Regions from separate parts of the Bacillus pfraonensis genome, predicted to be linked through region 1. Evidence: riboswitches for the same ligand, from Rfam matches in the RefSeq annotation. Region 1 holds a riboswitch; each other region holds the start of a gene.
The links. A riboswitch is a leader RNA that binds a small molecule or an ion and turns the genes downstream of it on or off. The one in region 1 is predicted to bind thiamine pyrophosphate.

Region 2: another riboswitch for thiamine pyrophosphate. It lies ahead of thiM (hydroxyethylthiazole kinase); the one in region 1 lies ahead of tenA (thiaminase II).
Region 3: another riboswitch for thiamine pyrophosphate. It lies ahead of tenA (thiaminase II); the one in region 1 lies ahead of tenA (thiaminase II).

The regions. Positions count from the first base shown of each region.
Region 1 covers NZ_JAHCDO010000004.1:127,535-133,298, reverse strand. Annotated here, with positions in the region: gene KFD70_RS05330 (homoserine dehydrogenase) at 1-83, shown strand, start outside; gene KFD70_RS05325 (MBL fold metallo-hydrolase) at 241-963, shown strand; TPP riboswitch at 1,066-1,172, shown strand; gene tenA (thiaminase II) at 1,353-2,030, shown strand; gene KFD70_RS05315 (alpha/beta hydrolase) at 2,354-3,886, shown strand; gene KFD70_RS05310 (macrolide 2'-phosphotransferase) at 3,994-4,914, shown strand; gene KFD70_RS05305 (DUF3959 family protein) at 5,218-5,764, shown strand, end outside.
Region 2 covers NZ_JAHCDO010000039.1:3,243-9,006, reverse strand. Annotated here, with positions in the region: gene ilvA (threonine ammonia-lyase) at 1-724, opposite strand, end outside; gene thiE (thiamine phosphate synthase) at 879-1,526, opposite strand; gene thiM (hydroxyethylthiazole kinase) at 1,542-2,351, opposite strand; TPP riboswitch at 2,422-2,532, opposite strand; gene KFD70_RS25425 (siderophore ABC transporter substrate-binding protein) at 2,639-3,580, opposite strand; gene KFD70_RS25420 (iron ABC transporter ATP-binding protein) at 3,654-4,412, opposite strand; gene KFD70_RS25415 (iron chelate uptake ABC transporter family permease subunit) at 4,406-5,377, opposite strand; gene KFD70_RS25410 (ABC transporter permease) at 5,367-5,764, opposite strand, start outside.
Region 3 covers NZ_JAHCDO010000021.1:62,157-67,920, forward strand. Annotated here, with positions in the region: gene KFD70_RS20180 (ABC transporter substrate-binding protein) at 1-802, opposite strand, end outside; gene KFD70_RS20185 (ABC transporter permease) at 799-1,551, opposite strand; gene KFD70_RS20190 (ABC transporter ATP-binding protein) at 1,548-2,297, opposite strand; gene tenA (thiaminase II) at 2,266-2,961, opposite strand; TPP riboswitch at 3,046-3,148, opposite strand; TPP riboswitch at 3,210-3,321, opposite strand; gene KFD70_RS20200 (SH3 domain-containing protein) at 3,876-4,949, shown strand; gene KFD70_RS20205 (hypothetical protein) at 4,956-5,288, shown strand; gene KFD70_RS20210 (DUF3965 domain-containing protein) at 5,379-5,764, opposite strand, start outside.

The sequences.
Region 1 (5,764 bases):
CAATCGGGGGAGCCTCGAACCCAAGAGCAGCAGCAGCGGCAGCTCTGAAAGATTTAATTAATTTGTATCGGAAAGATGTGTGATGAAAAATTCTGGTTGTAGATCAAATAAAGAAATTTGACAAATAAATATTTTTGTGTTATGATTATAAATTTAGTGTTTGATTAAATATCCTTAACGTGATACATTTTAGTAAGTGAAATACCTTCACTAATTTATGTATCGAGGGAGACGTGTAATATGAAAATAGAAAACGGTTTAGCGGTGTTAAAATTAAAAATTCAAGAATTCGAATTAAATCCCACGTTACTTTGGGATGAAAAAGAAGCTATATTAATCGATACTGGTATGCCAGGCCAATTAGAAGGGATTCGTGATGCAATGATTGGTATTGGTGTCCCTTTTGAACAATTACAAGCAGTTATTTTAACCCATCAAGATATAGACCATATTGGAAGTCTTCCTGAAATACAGCAGAAGGCAGGCCATTCTATTGAAGTATACGCACATGAATTAGACAAGCCATATATTGAAGGACAAGTGCATTTAATGAAAACGGATCCAAGTAAAATGAGTAAAGACAAATGGGATGCACTTCCAGAAGTTATGCAATTTCTATATGAAAATCCTCCGACGGCAAAAGTAAATCGGACATTAGAAGACGGAGAAAGACTACCATTTTTCGGAGGCATTGAAGTGATTCATACACCAGGGCATACTCCGGGACATATTAGTTTATATAGTGAAAAATATAAAACATTAATTGCGGGCGACGCGATAGTATGCGTTGGTGGAAACTTAAAAGGACCTGTTCCGCATACAACGCCAGACATGGATACAGCTACAAAATCGCTTAGAAGATTTTTAGAATTTGATATTGAGACGGTGATTTGTTATCACGGTGGTGTTTGTAATTTGAATGTGAAGGAGCAAATAGCGAGATTAGTAGAAGAGGATTGCTAACATTTTCGTGCCTATATGTTAGCGATATTGAATTTACAAATAATATTTGATAGTATTCTAGAATATGTTATGATTAATATCAAAGTTAAATAGTTATATATATTTATCCACTAGGGGGGCCTTTTAAAGGCTGAGATCAAAAAATATCTTTGAAACCCTTAGGACCTGATCTGGGTAATACCAGCGTAGGGAAGTGGAAGTGACAGAATATGATATTTTTTTAAATATTGATAATGTCCAGTCCGCTTTCTTTACGTGTGTGTAAAGAAAGCTTTTTTATTTTGCGCACCTACTTGAAGTGAGTCTCAGTAATCTAGTAGCTAACGAGCAATTCGTTAAGAAACTTGTTTCATTTTTTTATTATTAAAACGTTTATTGGAGGGTCTATCATGTTATTTTCACAGTTATTACGTAAAGAAGTTAATCCGATTTGGGAAGCAAGTTTTAATCATCCATTTGTGACAAAACTAGGGAACGGAACATTAGATTTAGCTAGTTTTCGCTATTACGTTCTGCAAGATTCATATTATTTAAGTCATTTTGCAAGAGTCCAATCGTTAGGAGCAGCAAAAGCGATTGAATTAGAAACGACAGCTCGTATGGCGCACCATGCACAAAATACATACCAAGCTGAATTATCGCTGCATGAGAATTTTGCGAAAAAATTAGGAATTACGGAAAAAGAAAAAGAATCGTTCATTCCTGCACCGACGGCTTATGCGTATACATCACATATGTATCGCGCTGCATACGAGGGACATATTGGGGATGTTATCGCAGCGATTTTGCCGTGCTATTGGCTTTATTATGAAATTGGTGAGCGACTTAAGGAATGTAAACCGGAAGAACCCATTTACCAAGAGTGGATTTCTGCATATGGTTCTGACTGGTTCCGTACTTTAGTAGAAGAGCAAATTGCCAGATTAGATGCCATTGCAGAAACAGTAACAGAAACTGATCGTAAGCGCATGAAACAGCATTTTGTCATTAGTAGTCAATATGAATATTCATTTTGGGAGATGGCTTACACATTAGAAAAATGGCCAGTAGAAGATATAAGTTTATAAGAAACAAATATGTCTCTTATCACGCGTGTAAAAAGTATAGAAAATGACTAACTTAGTTTAGTCATTTTTTTGTACGAAAATAATATTTCTATTTCTCTGTTTTTAGAAGAATCAACTTCACTAATTAGATGCTTATATATTATTAAAAAATTACATAATAAAAAGGAGGAAGAAGGTAGTTTTTATTGAAGTTTGTTTATAATATCACATTCTTTGTTAGAGGGCGTAAAGAAATTTATTAATCTCTTTGATGTTTTTTATTTTCCTTACAATGCTTGGAATGTTGTATTAAAAGAATTTAACTTTGAAAGGAGTCAATAAATATGAAAACGAGAAAACGAATAACGAATAAGATTTTACTCGTTAGTACAATTTGTGCAATAAGCATTCCCTCAGTTTCATACGCAGCAGAATCCATTCAACCTAAAAATTTTGCAATTTCTCCAAGTCTGTATGAGAGGGGAAATACAGATGCATTGAAAATAAGTTTTTATCCTTATACATATAATAATCCATTCAACCATCAATTTACCTCAACATCCAAAGAAACAAACACAAATATAAAAGAAATAAACAATGCTGATGATGAAAATCCTGTTATATCTACTACTCTTACATTTATCCGTTATATGCATACTGAAAATTATAAATCTGCATTTGATTTAACTTCTCGACCTTTACAGAAGATAATATCTGAAAAGTGGCTGGAGAGTTATTGGAAGGAACTTCCCCTGCAGTTACAAGCAGGTTCTTTTATTGGAATTGGAGAGGTAAAGCAAAAAGAGACGAATTCCGTTCATACAAACATTGAAATTGGATTAGTATTTGAAAAATTCACTGTACCTTTCATGTTTAGATTAGATCCATCTGGAAAAATAGACGATTTCCAGCTTAGTATGTCATCCGACTCTGTTGCACAGCGCCCGGCATATAGTAATCCTGATTCGTTTACTGAAGAAGAAGTAGTAGTCGGAAGTGGCGCGTTCCCATTACCAGGAACACTGTCTGTTCCAAAGGGAGAGGGGCCTTTCCCAGCGGTTATTCTTGTGCAAGGATCTGGAGCAAGCGATCGAGATGAAACTGCGTTTGCTTTAAAACCGTTTCGCGATTTAGCTGAAGGTCTTGCTTCGAAAGGAATTGCTGTTCTTCGCTATAATAAACGAACATATGAACATGGATTGAAAACACAATTTAGTCCGTTTTATACAGTTGATAAAGAAACAACAGATGATGCACTTTTTGCGACTCGTTTTCTTCAAAATAATCCTATGATAGACAAGAATCAAATTTATGTTCTCGGCCATAGTCAAGGCGGAATGATGGTTCCGAAAATGATCGAAAAAGACCAAAATCAAAATATTGCTGGGGCAATTGTGATGGGAGGACCAGCTCGTACATTCCAGGATGTTGTTTTAGATCAATTTGATTACTTGTATTCTCTCGGCAGAATGACAGCTGAGGAATATAAATTTTATAAAGCGCAATATGAATTATTAAATGACCCTAATTTTTCTGGAAAAAACCCTCCAAAAGATTTTTATTTAGGAGCGCCTGTATTTTGGGATTCTATCCGTAAAATTAAGGCGGCAGAAATGTCTAAAGAACAAAAGACACCGCTTCTTATTATTCAAGGAGAAAGAGACTATCAAGTTCAATCAAAAATCGAAATTCCTCTTTGGAAAGAACAATTAAAAGAGCGAGATAATGTAGATTATCGACTTTATCCAAAGTTAAATCACTTCTTTACAGAAGGAGATGGGGAATTAAGTAAACCGGATGAATATTATAGTCCAGCCAATATTCCTGAGTATGTTATAAATGATATTGCTACGTGGGTGCAAGGAAGAGCGAAATAAAAATAAGGACAGTATATTTATAAGAGCTCATTTCGTTTACAAAAAACACGGGCACCCAGTCTGTGTTTTTTGTAATTATATGAAAAATTGCAGAGGAGTGTCTATCTATGACAAATACAAATGAACAGAAAAGTATAGAAGCAATGTTAAAGATTGCAGAAAAGAATGGTTTACAATTAAATAAAGAAAGCGCTGAATTAAATGAATCAGGAATGGACTTTCAAGTTGTATTTGCTACTGATGAAAAGGGTGTTTCATGGGTTCTCCGGAAACCAAGAAGACCAGATGTAATTGAAAGAGGGGCATTAGAAGGGAAAATACTTGAGCTTGTTCAAAAATATGTACCTGTTGCAGTACCAAATTGGAAAATCAACACACCAGAATTAATTGCTTATCCATTAGTAAAGGGTAACCCTGCAGCAGTGATTGATTTAGAAATACAAAATTATGTGTGGCATATTCAAAATGATCCACCATCTATGACATTTATCCGATCTTTAGCAGAGTCACTTGTCGCCTTGCATTCGATTGATTATAATGAGGCTACTAAAAAGGGAATTGAAGTTCTTCAACCTGCTGAAGCAAAGCAATTGTTAATAGATAGAATGCATCAAATAAAATCAAAACTTGGTGTTTCAGATGAACTATGGGAGCGTTGGCAAACATGGCTTGCAGATGAATCGTATTGGCCAAAGCACTCTTCATTTGTTCATGGTGACTTACATCCGCCGCATATTTTAGTTGATAAAAATGACAAAGTAACAGGACTTTTGGATTGGACAGAAGCGAAAGTGACAGATCCAGCTACTGATTTCACTCTTTATCTTACAATCTTTGGACAGGAGAATTTGAAAGTACTATTAAACGAATATGAAAAAGCAGGAGGGAAAGTTTGGCCGAGAATGCTTGAACATATTATTGAACTTGGCGCTGCTTATCCAGTTATGATTGGATTATTTGCACTACAGACAAAGGAAGAAGCACATATGGAAATGGCACGTGGAGCTTTAGGGATAGGTGAAAAATAGTAAATTATATTGTGTGAAGTAGCTGCGTTGTGAGGGAAAGTATAATCATATTAAATATACAGCAAGATAATTTCAAAATCCCGCTAATTTACAAATAGCGGGATTTGTCATTTCTTTATACAAATCTAGATCTCTATTGTCAATTATAGCTTTGTTTTTTTGTTTACTTTTGGGTACTAGTAGGATTAAGATGATTTTTAGGAATGTTATTTATAATTTGGTGGAAGTGAGGAATATGCTAAAAACAACAAAATTTGCTTTGTTATATAGAAGAAAGGTAGAAAACTGAAAGGGATGAGAGTTATGAAGAAACTTGATGTGCTTTTAATGGTACTCAGCTTCCTATTTCCAATTGCAGGTATTATGAAACAAATTTCTCTTGAATTGTCATTGTATTTAGGAGGACTGTTGTTTTTCACAAGTTTTGGAAGCTACTATGCGAAACGAATGTATTCACGAATATGTAGTTGGCTTGCTTACACTATATTTATTACGTTTTTGCTGGCGATTTGGAATCAATACGCAACAGCTAGTTCGTTACTAGCAAATGCTAAAATCGCTGCATGTATTGCCGTTATTCCACTTATACTCCGATTCCGTACATATGCAATTACTTTAGGGTTACTTGCATTATGGGGTGGTTTATTATGGGATATGAAACAAGCCCAATCATTAGCTGTTCTCGGACGTATTATGAACTTATTGACTACAGAACGTTTGTATCTATTACTGCTGGTAGCAGGCTTTTTATTTGGTGGGTTTCTTGCAAATGCACTACATCGTGGGAATAGTAATGAAAAACAAGAAAAAACAAATCTATTTAAACAAAAGAAGAAATCATTCAAGCCTA
Region 2 (5,764 bases), on a different contig from region 1:
GAAATGTAAGTTCTCCTGGTCTTTTCACTGCAATTCCATCTGCCATAGTTGGTGAAGATTCCACAGTAATCACTTTCTTTTCTTTGAAGGATTGCTTCATCCCGGGACAAGCAAGCGCTTGTACACCATATACTTTCACCGACGGTTTTTGTTCTTTAATCGCCATTGCAACACCTGCAATTAAACCGCCACCACCAACAGGACAAATAACAGCTTCGACGTCCTCAAGCTGCTGCAATATTTCTAACCCTACCGTCCCTTGACCAGAGATTACAGCATCATCATCAAATGGATGTACAAATTTCGCTCCTGTTTGTTCTTTCAAATCTAGCGCATAAGCTAATGCATCATCAAATACATCACCTTGCAACTCTACATGTGCACCATATCGCTTAGTCGCAAGTACTTTACTAAGCGGTGCACCTTTTGGCATCACAATCGTACAGGGAATATCGAGCATATTACTAGAATAGGCGACACCTTGTGCATGATTTCCAGCAGATGCTGCAACAACTCCATTTTCTAATTCACCTTTATCAAGAGAAACCATCTTATTATAAGAACCACGCACTTTAAAAGAACCTGTCTTTTGTAAATTTTCGAGCTTTAAATACACTTCATTATGTGATAGTTCACTAAACGTGCTCGAATAATCTAGCGGTGTCATATGGACAATGCCTTTCATTTTCTCATGAGCAGCTACAATATCCTGTAATGAAATCATGTTGTACCCTCCGAAACAAGATGTATTCATATATCCTAGTTTGAGCGGCATAGTTTATTTTATTCTGTAAAAAAGAGCCATTTCTATAATCAGTGTTTTTCTATATATCGGAGTTTCAACGATATATAGCATATCCTCCACAAAAAAATGACTGTCAGTAAAGACCAGTCATTTTTTTCGTACTTTCATAAGGTGAATCTGCTAAACTTATCGCTGAAATAATCGAAACTCCATCTGCCCCCGCTTCTATAACAGAAGCAGCATTTTCAACGGTAATCCCTCCAATTCCAACAATCGGGACTGTAATTCCCATCTCTCTAAAATGCCGCAAGCCTTTCGTTCCTTGTACCGCTTTTGTATCTTTCTTCGTGCTCGTTGGAAAAATTGGACCCACACCTAAATAATCCGCGCCATTTGCAATTGCAAAACGAGCTTCTTCTATTGTATGAGTAGATACCCCGACAATTTTATCTCCCATTTTTTCACGAACTGATGTAATTCCTTCATCATCTTGTCCGATATGAACTCCATCTGCCTCTAACTCGATTGCTAGTTCTACATCATCATTCACAATGAAAGGTACATCATATTCTTTGCAAAGCGCTTGTAACTGCTTTGCAAAACGCACTCGTTCTTCTCCAGTTAAAGCATCTTCACCTTTTTCACGAAATTGAAAAAGCGTCACTCCGCCATCTAACGCTTCCTTCATTACTTGTAATGGATCCCGCTTGCAGTTATTACTCCCCATAATAAAATATACTTGCAATAATTTTGACATTTGTTGTTGATCAATACGTGCCATTCCTCTCATCCCTTCTTACTGCACCTCTTGGATACTTCCATGTTGTTCAATATCACCTTTAGTAGTGTTTGCTAACTGATTCAAAAATTCAATTTGGAAACTTCCTGGTCCTTGCTCTACTGTTTTACTTGCAGCTCTTTCCGCTGCTACCCCATAAAACGTTAATGCTGCAACCGCTGCTTTTACATAATCCTTTTCAACTGCTGCAAATGCTCCCATTACAGAAGTTAATAAACAGCCTGTTCCTGTCACTTTCGTTAAAATTGGATGACCATTGCGAACAATGATTGTTCGCTCACCATCTGTTACAATGTCTTCTTTTCCTGTAATAACAGCGACTGTATCTAGTTCATCTGCTGCTTGTTTCGCAATTCCGACAACATCACCATTTCCAGTACCAGCGTCAACACCTTTAATCTCCCACTTTTCATTGATAACATTAGCAATTTCTGCTGCATTCCCGCGAATCATCGCTAGTTTCACTTCACTCGGAATATGTCTTGCAACTTCTGTTCGATAAGAAGTTGCACCTGCACCAACTGGATCAAATAATACTGGTACGTGATGCACATTCGCTGATTTCCCAGCAAGTAACATTGCTTCTACTTCTTCAGGACGAAGTGTACCCATATTTAAAACAAGTGCTCCGGCAATGCTTGCCATTTCTGCCACTTCTTCTTTTGCGTATGCCATAACAGGTGAAGCTCCTAATGCGAGTAAACCATTAGCTGTAAAGTTTGTTACAACGACATTTGTAATATTATGCACAAGTGGATTGAATTCTCTTACTTTCCCCACTACTTTTGCGATTTCTTGTATATTCATTCTTTTCATCCCCTAACTTTATTATGGGAGATACACAAAAAGACACTTCGCGTATGCAAAGTGCCTGAACATGTGCTGCTTACACTCTCCCTACGCTGGCATTATCCAACAGGTTCCAATGGTCAACGGGCGGTTTAGCCGTACTCTCAGTCTGCATCCGCAAACTCCCATGTGCTCTTATTCATCTACTTCAGAGTCTACTCTTATTCTCGTAAAATAACAAGTTCTTTACTTTCTTATAAAAAAACAATGATAGGAAATGAATCCTATCACTGTTTCTCATCTTATTATTTTAAGGCTTTAGATACTTCTTTTACCATCGCTGATACAGACTCAAGACCGCCACCAGATAGGTACCAGTAGTTTGCATCTAAGTAAACTACATTGCCGTTTTTCGCAGCATTTGTTTTGCTAACAATTTCATTTTCCACAACTTGTTTTGCAGAAGATTTACCGCCAACAACAGCACCTCTATCGATTACAAATAAGTAATCTGGGTTTTTCTCTAAGATATATTCAAATGAAATCTTATTACCATGAGTATCCGCTTTAAGTTCTGTATCCACAGGAGCCACACCAAATACGTCATGAATAATGCCAAAGCGAGAATTTGGACCATATGCACTTACTTGACCGTCATTTGCTAAGATAATTAAACCTTTTTTATCACTTTTCGTAGCTTTTTCATTTAATGCTTTTATATCTTTTTCAACTGCTGCAATTTCTTTTTTCGCTTTATCTTCTTTACCGAAAATTTTTGCTAACATTTCTGTGTTTTCTTTAAATGACTTCATATAATCTTTTGTATCTTGTTCTACATAAATTGTTGGAGCAATTTTTTCAAATTCTTTGTATGAATCAGATTGTCTTCCAGAAATGATAATTAAATCTGGATTAATTTCATTAATTTTTTCAAAATCTGGCTCTTTTAAACCACCAACGTTTGTATACTTTTTATCTTCATATTTAGAAAGGTATTTTGGTATATTCTTTTGTGGTACACCAGTTACGTCAACACCTAATTTATCTAATGTATCTAATGAACCAAAGTCAAATACGACAACTTTTTTCGGGTTTGTTTTAACTTTTGTTTCTCCTAATTTGTGCTTAATCGTAATTTCTTTACTTTCACTTGCTTCTGTCTTCTTATCAGAAGAAGCATTATTGCTACATGCTACAGCTACAATAGCAAGCATGAAAGTTAATAATAGCATTGCTAATTTCTTCATTTCCTTCACCTCTATAAAATTTTTAAAATTATTTTAAGTCGATAGTAAGTTATTACTATCAAAATAACTTCCACTATGAAAAATAAATACATATATTATTGCCAGCTATTTTTTCAATATGAATATCCATATCGTAAATATCTTTCAAAACAACCGGATCAATAATTTCATGTGTTGCTCCCTCTTTCATTACTTTTCCATCTTTCAAAGCAACGATGCGATCGGAGTAACAAGAAGCAAAGTTAATATCATGAATGACAATTACAATTGTTTTGCCAAGCTCTTCAACTAAGCGTCTCAGCACTTTCATAATTTGGACAGAATGTTTCATATCTAAATTGTTAAGCGGCTCATCTAGCAAAATGTATTCTGTATTTTGAGCAATGACCATCGCAATATATGCTCTTTGCCGTTGCCCACCACTGAGCTGATCTAAATACTTATATTGAATATCTTCAAGCTCCATATAACGGATTGCTTCTTCAATATGATTCCAATCTTCTTTTGATAGATTGCCTTGTGAATATGGAAATCTTCCAAAGCTAACTAATTCCCGAATTGTAAGTCTTAAATTAATATGATTTGTTTGCTTTAAAATAGAGATTTTCTTGGCAAGTTCATTACTATTCCATTCGCCAATTTCTTTATCCTCTATATAAATTTCACCAGAATCTTTTTTTAATAACCTACTTATCATCGAAAGAACTGTACTTTTTCCAGCTCCATTCGGCCCAATAAAGGATGTTATTTTCCCTTTTGCTATTTTAATAGAGACATCCTCAACAACATTTTTATTTCCATATTGTTTTGATACATTTCTTACTTCTACCATGTCTTGCTCTCCTTTAATAGAAGATAGATGAAGTATACTCCACCAACAAAATTCACAATAACACTTAAAGTTGTATTAAATTCAAACAATCTTTCAACAATCAATTGTCCTCCTACTAGAGCAATAATACTAATAAAGATAGAACCTGCTATTAAATATTTGTGCTGATATGTACGTAAACATTCACGTGCAACGTTAACTACAAGTAATCCTAAAAATGTAATTGGTCCAACTAATGCTGTAGAAATAGAAACTAGAATCGCAATTACAATTAACAGTTTTTTCACAACTTTATCGTAGTCTACACCTAAATTAATAGCCTCTTCTCTTCCTAGTGATAATACATCTAATAACTTCAGTTCCTTATACACATATGCAATAACTAATACAATTCCGATAATAGACGTTACAAGTAACTCTGTTTTTACGTTATTTACACTAGCAAACATTTTTCCTTGTACAATTTGAAATTCATTTGGATCAATGAGCACTTGCATAAAGGAAGATAAACTTTGGAATAATGTACCAAATATTAATCCGATTAACAATAAGAAGTAAATATTGTTGCCTTCCCTCTTGAAGAGAAACTTATAAAGGAATAGCGAAAATACAACCATTAAACTTATCGATATAAGAAAGTTAATATTTGTATTCATCATCGCGATATGCTGTGATCCAAACACAAACACAACAAATGTTTGAATAAACATATAAAGTGAATCTAAACCGATGACACTAGGTGTTAAAATACGGTTGTTACTAATTGTTTGAAAAATCATAGACGAAAACGCAATTGCTCCGCCTGTTATAACCATTGCCAACAATTTCTTTCCTCTTCTTGGCAATGCATAATCTAATGTATTCATATTTAAGTTAATAAATAAAAATATCCCAATGGCTATAACTGATAAAATGGCAAGCACTGCCAACATTTTTTTATGATTTATTTGTTTTCTATGTTGCATATGCGTTTCTCCTCATCAATAAATAAAGGAAGATTCCGCTTCCGATTACCCCTACTGTAAGACCGATAGAAATCTCGTACGGATAAATCACGACGCGACCAAGTATATCGCAAGCAAGTACGAAAACTGCTCCGAGTAAAGCAGTATGTGGCAAACTATTTTTCAAATTATCCCCGCGGTAAATCGAAACAATGTTTGGAATAATAAGCCCTAAAAATGGAATCATTCCGACAGTTAAGACAACCAATGCAGAGACTAAAGCGACGATAATGAGACCGATATTTAGCACACGGTTGTAATTCATCCCTAAATTCGCTGCAAAATCTTCTCCCATTCCAGCAACGGTAAAACGATTTGCGTATAAAAAGGCAATGATCACAAGCGGGA
Region 3 (5,764 bases), on a different contig from region 1:
CTTGATGATCTAATAAAATATTTAGTGCTTCATCTGGGTTTTTCTTCATGAAGTCGTAGCCCTTTTTCGCACCACGTAAAAATGCTTGTAATGATTCTTTATCTTTCTTCAATGTTTTATCACCTGTGACAAAAACAAGTTCATGATAATTTGGTACACCATACTCAGCTGGATTAAAGTATGCTGGCTCATGGCCTTGATGGCGCATAACAGGAACTTCATGGTTAATGTAAGCACCTGTGACAGCATCTACCTTTTTCGTAATTAACGCCGGCACCAAATCAAATCCAACATCTACTACTTTCACAGCACTAGGATTTCCACCAGCTTCTTTTACCATCGTTTTTAAATATGCCGCACTTAAAGGTGTTCCAGAATAACCAACTGTTTTACCTTCTAAGTCTTTTGGTGATTTAATACCTGCTGATTTTAACGATACAACATGATTTAGTGGTGAACGGACCACAGCTCCAATTGATTTCACTGGAATTTGTTCATTTGCTCTTGCGATGACAACATCTGGCTGATAGTATAGACCAACTGTTACTTTTCCTGCTGCCGCTAACGTTAATGGATCGGTTGGATTAGATGGGAATTTAATATTCACCTTTACTCCTTCTTCTTTAAAGTAGCCCTTTTCAATCGCTGCATAGATAAAACTATGAACCGCGTTTGGATACCAATCGAGCATCACTGTAATTTCTTTCTCTTTCTTTTGCTTCTCTAATGCTGAATTGCTAGAACATCCTGCAATCATTACAACTAATAATGTAAACACAAAGATGCGCTTGAATAATTTCATGAATGTTTCCTCCAACTAATGAATTTCTTTTCTAATATCGAAACGAGTAATACAAAGAAAATAGCTAGTACTGATAACAGTACAATCGGTGCAAATACGCCTGCCCCATCTAACTGCGTCATCATTCGTTTACTAAAGTATCCTAAACCCGCTTGTGCACCAAGCCACTCGCCAATCGCTGCTCCAATTACACTAAGCGGAACAGCTATTTTTAAAGCAGAGAAAAAGTACGGAAGTGCAGATGGCAATTTTAACTTTAGAAAAATATCTTTTTTCGTTGCACCATATGTAACTAAAAGCTCCTCCCATTCCTTTTTCGTACTGCGTAACCCATCATACGTATTTACGGCAATTGGGAAAAATGTAATCAAAACGGTCACAACTACTTTGCTCCAAATTGAATATCCAAACCATAAAACAAACAATGGTGCTAGCGCTGTAATTGGAATCGTTTGTGATGCAACTAGTAACGGATAAAATGCTCTTTCTATCCATGTGCTAGCATTCATTAACATCGCGAGCCCCACACCAAGTACAATGGAAATAACAACTCCTATCAAAACCACGTATAACGTTGCCGGCAAATGAACTGTAAGCAATATATCTTGCAACGCCCACATTTTCGCTAGAATTGCAGTAGGAGATGGCAATATGTACATCTCGTCAACAATTCTAGCTCCCACCTCCCAAGCTATGAGCAGTATGCTACTTAAAATCAGTGCAGGTAATAACTCTGTCACACGCTTCATACGAGCACCTGCCTTTGCAGCATACTAAGTAATTCATCTTTTAAAGCTAATATCTCAGGTTTATGCAAATCTTTTCTTGAGCGATCTATTCCAAGTGGTACAATACGCTCCGTCAAAGTGGTAATAGGCTGCTCGGTCACAACTAAAATTCGATTGGAAAGAAAAAGCGCTTCCTCCACATCATGTGTGATAAATAAAATTGTTTTTTGCCACTGTTTCCATTGTTCAAACAACCATTCTTGCAACGTTGCTTTCGTTAAAGCATCTAATGCGCTAAAAGGTTCATCTAACAACAAAACGTCCCCGCCTGTTAATAAGGTTCGAATAAAGGATACTCGTTGCCGCATACCACCTGATAAATCTTTCGAATATTTGTTCTCGTATCCTTGTAAACCAAATTGTTCTAACAGCTCTTTTGCTTTTACATGTGCTTCTTTTTTCTTTATCCCCTGGCACTCTAACGGCAATGCTGCATTTTCAATAATCGTTCTCCACGGCAGAAGCATATCTTTTTGTGGCATATACCCTACAGGATGACTCGTTGTTTCTGTCAGTTGAATATTTCCAGCCGTAGGTTCTTCTAATCCTGTAATTAAACGAAACAATGTACTTTTGCCACAGCCACTCGGCCCAATAATGCTAACAAACTCTTTTTCTTGCACGGAAGCATCTAGACCGTTTATGATTGGCTTTTCATCATAATGAAAGGAAACATTATGAAATTGTAGTATGCTCTTGCTCCTCAAAACCCCACATCTCCTTACGATACGCCATATCCCAGAATAAATACTCAAATCGGCTAGAATATAAGAAAATCTCTTCTAATCTAGCTAGCTCTTGTTCAGATTTCCCTTCAGCTAGTTCATTTAATAAATCCATTAGCCAAATGCAAAGACTTCCATACTCTTCTGAGCTATATCCTTGAATCCACTCTCCGAAGAACTCATGATCCCTCGCTCCTGGAATATCATTTAAGCGCTTTCCAATTTCCCAATAACTCCACATACATGGAAGAAGAGCCGCAATTAACTCTGCAAGCGTGCCATTTTGAGATACTGACATCATATAGTTTGTATACGCTAAATTTTTAGCAGATGGCTTTGCTTCCTCCATCTCTTGTATAGAAATACCAAGACGTTTTGCATACTGTTTATGAATCGTCATTTCTCCATTTAAAATACCATCTATTTGTTCTGCAAATTTCCCCATCACATATGGATTCGTTGCCTTTACAACTCCAATTGCATAAACCTTCGCATAGTCTAGCAAATATAAATAATCTTGTACGATGTAATATTGGAATTTGTCTTTTTCTAACGTGCCATCCCCCATTCCAGTTACAAATGGATGGTTATGACTTTTCTCCCAAACAGGCTGCACAGTTTCAAATAACCTCTCACAAAATTTCATTTATATTTCCCCTTCCTTTATATCTATTTATTAAAATAAAAAACCACTTCTATATAAGAAGTGGTTCAGCAAATAAAAATACATTTATTCGTTGCTCCACTTCCCTTCGCTAGTATTACCTAGATCAGGTCCGTAAGGGTTAAGGATTATTCCTCTCTCAGCATGCAAAGCACCCCTAGTGGTTTTCACTATTAAATTGGCAAATAAAAAAGCCCCGTTTCTTTACGCAAAGAAACGGGGACCTAATGTTCATGTCCGAATTGCTTCCCTACGCTAGCATAATCTAGATCAGGTAGTAAAAGGATAAAAGACTTTCGGTCTTACTCTCAGCTGGCAACACCAGCTCTCCTAGCACAATATGAAATTACCATAGTCAGTATAACATTGTCATGTGTTATCAGCAACTGTTTTAAATTAGCATGGCACTTAAAAAGGATCTGGTCGCTTCTATGCATAGGCGGATTCTCTTCCCCACCTAAAAACGTTCTTCTTCCATTTTTTCAATTTGTATTTCTATATTTATTCTGAAAATACTATATAACTCCATTTTGATTTTTCGACATATGAGCTACGGCTATGAAAGTAAAAACAATTTTCCATTTATTCCCACTTTTTGTTTTCACACGGCATGGGGCAGAAAAAGGCCCTGACCGCTTCTATCCATTGACGGATCCTCTCTCCCACTCAAAAAGAAAGGTTTTATGTCGATTTTTTAACTGATATTTATATAATTATCTTTTATCCAAACTCTAATGATTGTTTATCTGTTATTCTTGTAATATATTTCGATTCCATTAAAAAGTCGTTATTTTTTTCACATATCATATTACAGTTATGTGAACAATGCACAAAATATTATATCTTTATACTATAATAAAAAATATATTAATACATCGATGGGGGGCTAATATTAGATGAAACAGAAAGCTACAGCTTTAACGGCAACTACTGTCGCAGTCGCATCTCTACTTCCATCCATAAATCAAGTAGACACACGTACTGTAGCAGCCCAAGAATTGCCTACACAAAACATTCAACATATAAAACCAGGCCCAGAAATATTATATTTGAATAATAGGATAAATACAAGAGATAAAACTAACTCCTTAAAAAAAACAAATATTGCGTTTACTAAATATACTGAACGGAACAATAGTTATATCGTAAATGCCAATGTGTTAAATATTCGTTCTAAACCAAATATCAAATCCTCTATTATTGATAGATTATCCAATGGTAAATTCATCTCCGTCCAAGAAACAAAAGGGGATTGGTATAAAGTCTCACATAATGGGCAACAAGGATATGTAAAAAAAGAATTTGTATCTCATACATCAGAACCATTAGTAAAAGGGGTTACAATACAAAATGAATCTTCCTTTTACGTTGCTACACCTACCTTAAAAGTCCGCCGTGGAGCTGGAACAGATACTGCTGTAATTGGGGCTTTACAAAACGGAACACAAGTCACTGTTATAGAAACAGTTGGTACCTGGTACAAAGTTCGCTTCGGAACATCTTACGGATTTGTAGCAAAGCATTATATTATTCAAAAACAACCACAAACGAGACAAGCCGCTCCTTCTATTCCTGCTGTTTTTAAATTCCCTACTCAAGGAACGATTAGTTCTACATTTGATATGCGCTGGGAACAAATGCATTATGGTATAGATATTTCCGCACCAGGTAATGTTTCAATTCATGCAGCTGCTGCAGGTAAAGTTATAAAGTCTTATTACTCTGCTAGCTATGGAAATGTCGTATTTGTAGCACATCATATTCGAGGTAAACTATATACAACCGTTTACGCTCATATGAAAGACCGTTCAGTACAAGTTGTTGATCAAGTTCAAACCGGGAAATTATTAGGATATATGGGAAATACAGGTCATTCATTTGGACAACATCTCCATTTTGAATTACATAATGGTGAATGGAATTTTGAAAAGACAAACGCAGTAAATCCACTGCCTTATTTGGTTCGGTAATATTATATGTCACGTAATATACCATTAATAATTGAGTATATAGCTTTTCTCGGTTTAATCTGTTGCTTAGTCATTTACAATACGAACCTTGTCTTTTTGGGTATCGTCATCTCATTTGTTGCTATTGAATCATTGATGGAAGCATTCAAAATTCGACTGAAGAAACAAATTTCTCATATATATACTGCATTTATTATTATAAGCGGCTTAATAACAAATATTATTTATAGTGGTTTTCATATGGCTGCTATATTCCCTGTATTTTTTATAGGGGTGCTAACCATCATTTCCCAATATATTTATATTCCTGAACACCGTAAGAACCAACAAGAAGCTTAGAACAGCCTTCTACATTTACGACGAAAAAAGGGGTCTCACTTAAAATGAGACCCCTTTTTTCATCTATACATTATATTGAAAAATTTCTTTTTATCCACACGCATATCGTTCATAAATAAAACTTAAATTATATTTCTTCTCTAAGCCCATTCGTTGTTCATCATCACACCAGTAAAATAAAATATCATGAATCGTTGCATAACGCTTATTCTTTAGAAATTGCTTAATAAATGACGGTAAACAATCGTGTAATTGTATAAATATATAATTCCGCAGGATTTCTTCTTTATGTTCAATTCCTTTACAAACATACATCAACTCTTCACAATAATATGCATGTTGCGGAACTTGAATCATTTCAAAAAATGGTACATATGATAATAGTTTTCCAATGAAGTGCTCGTATCGATTCATAAACTCAAATGACATATGCTCCATCATTTCCTTCATTACATAAAGATAATCATCCACATGAG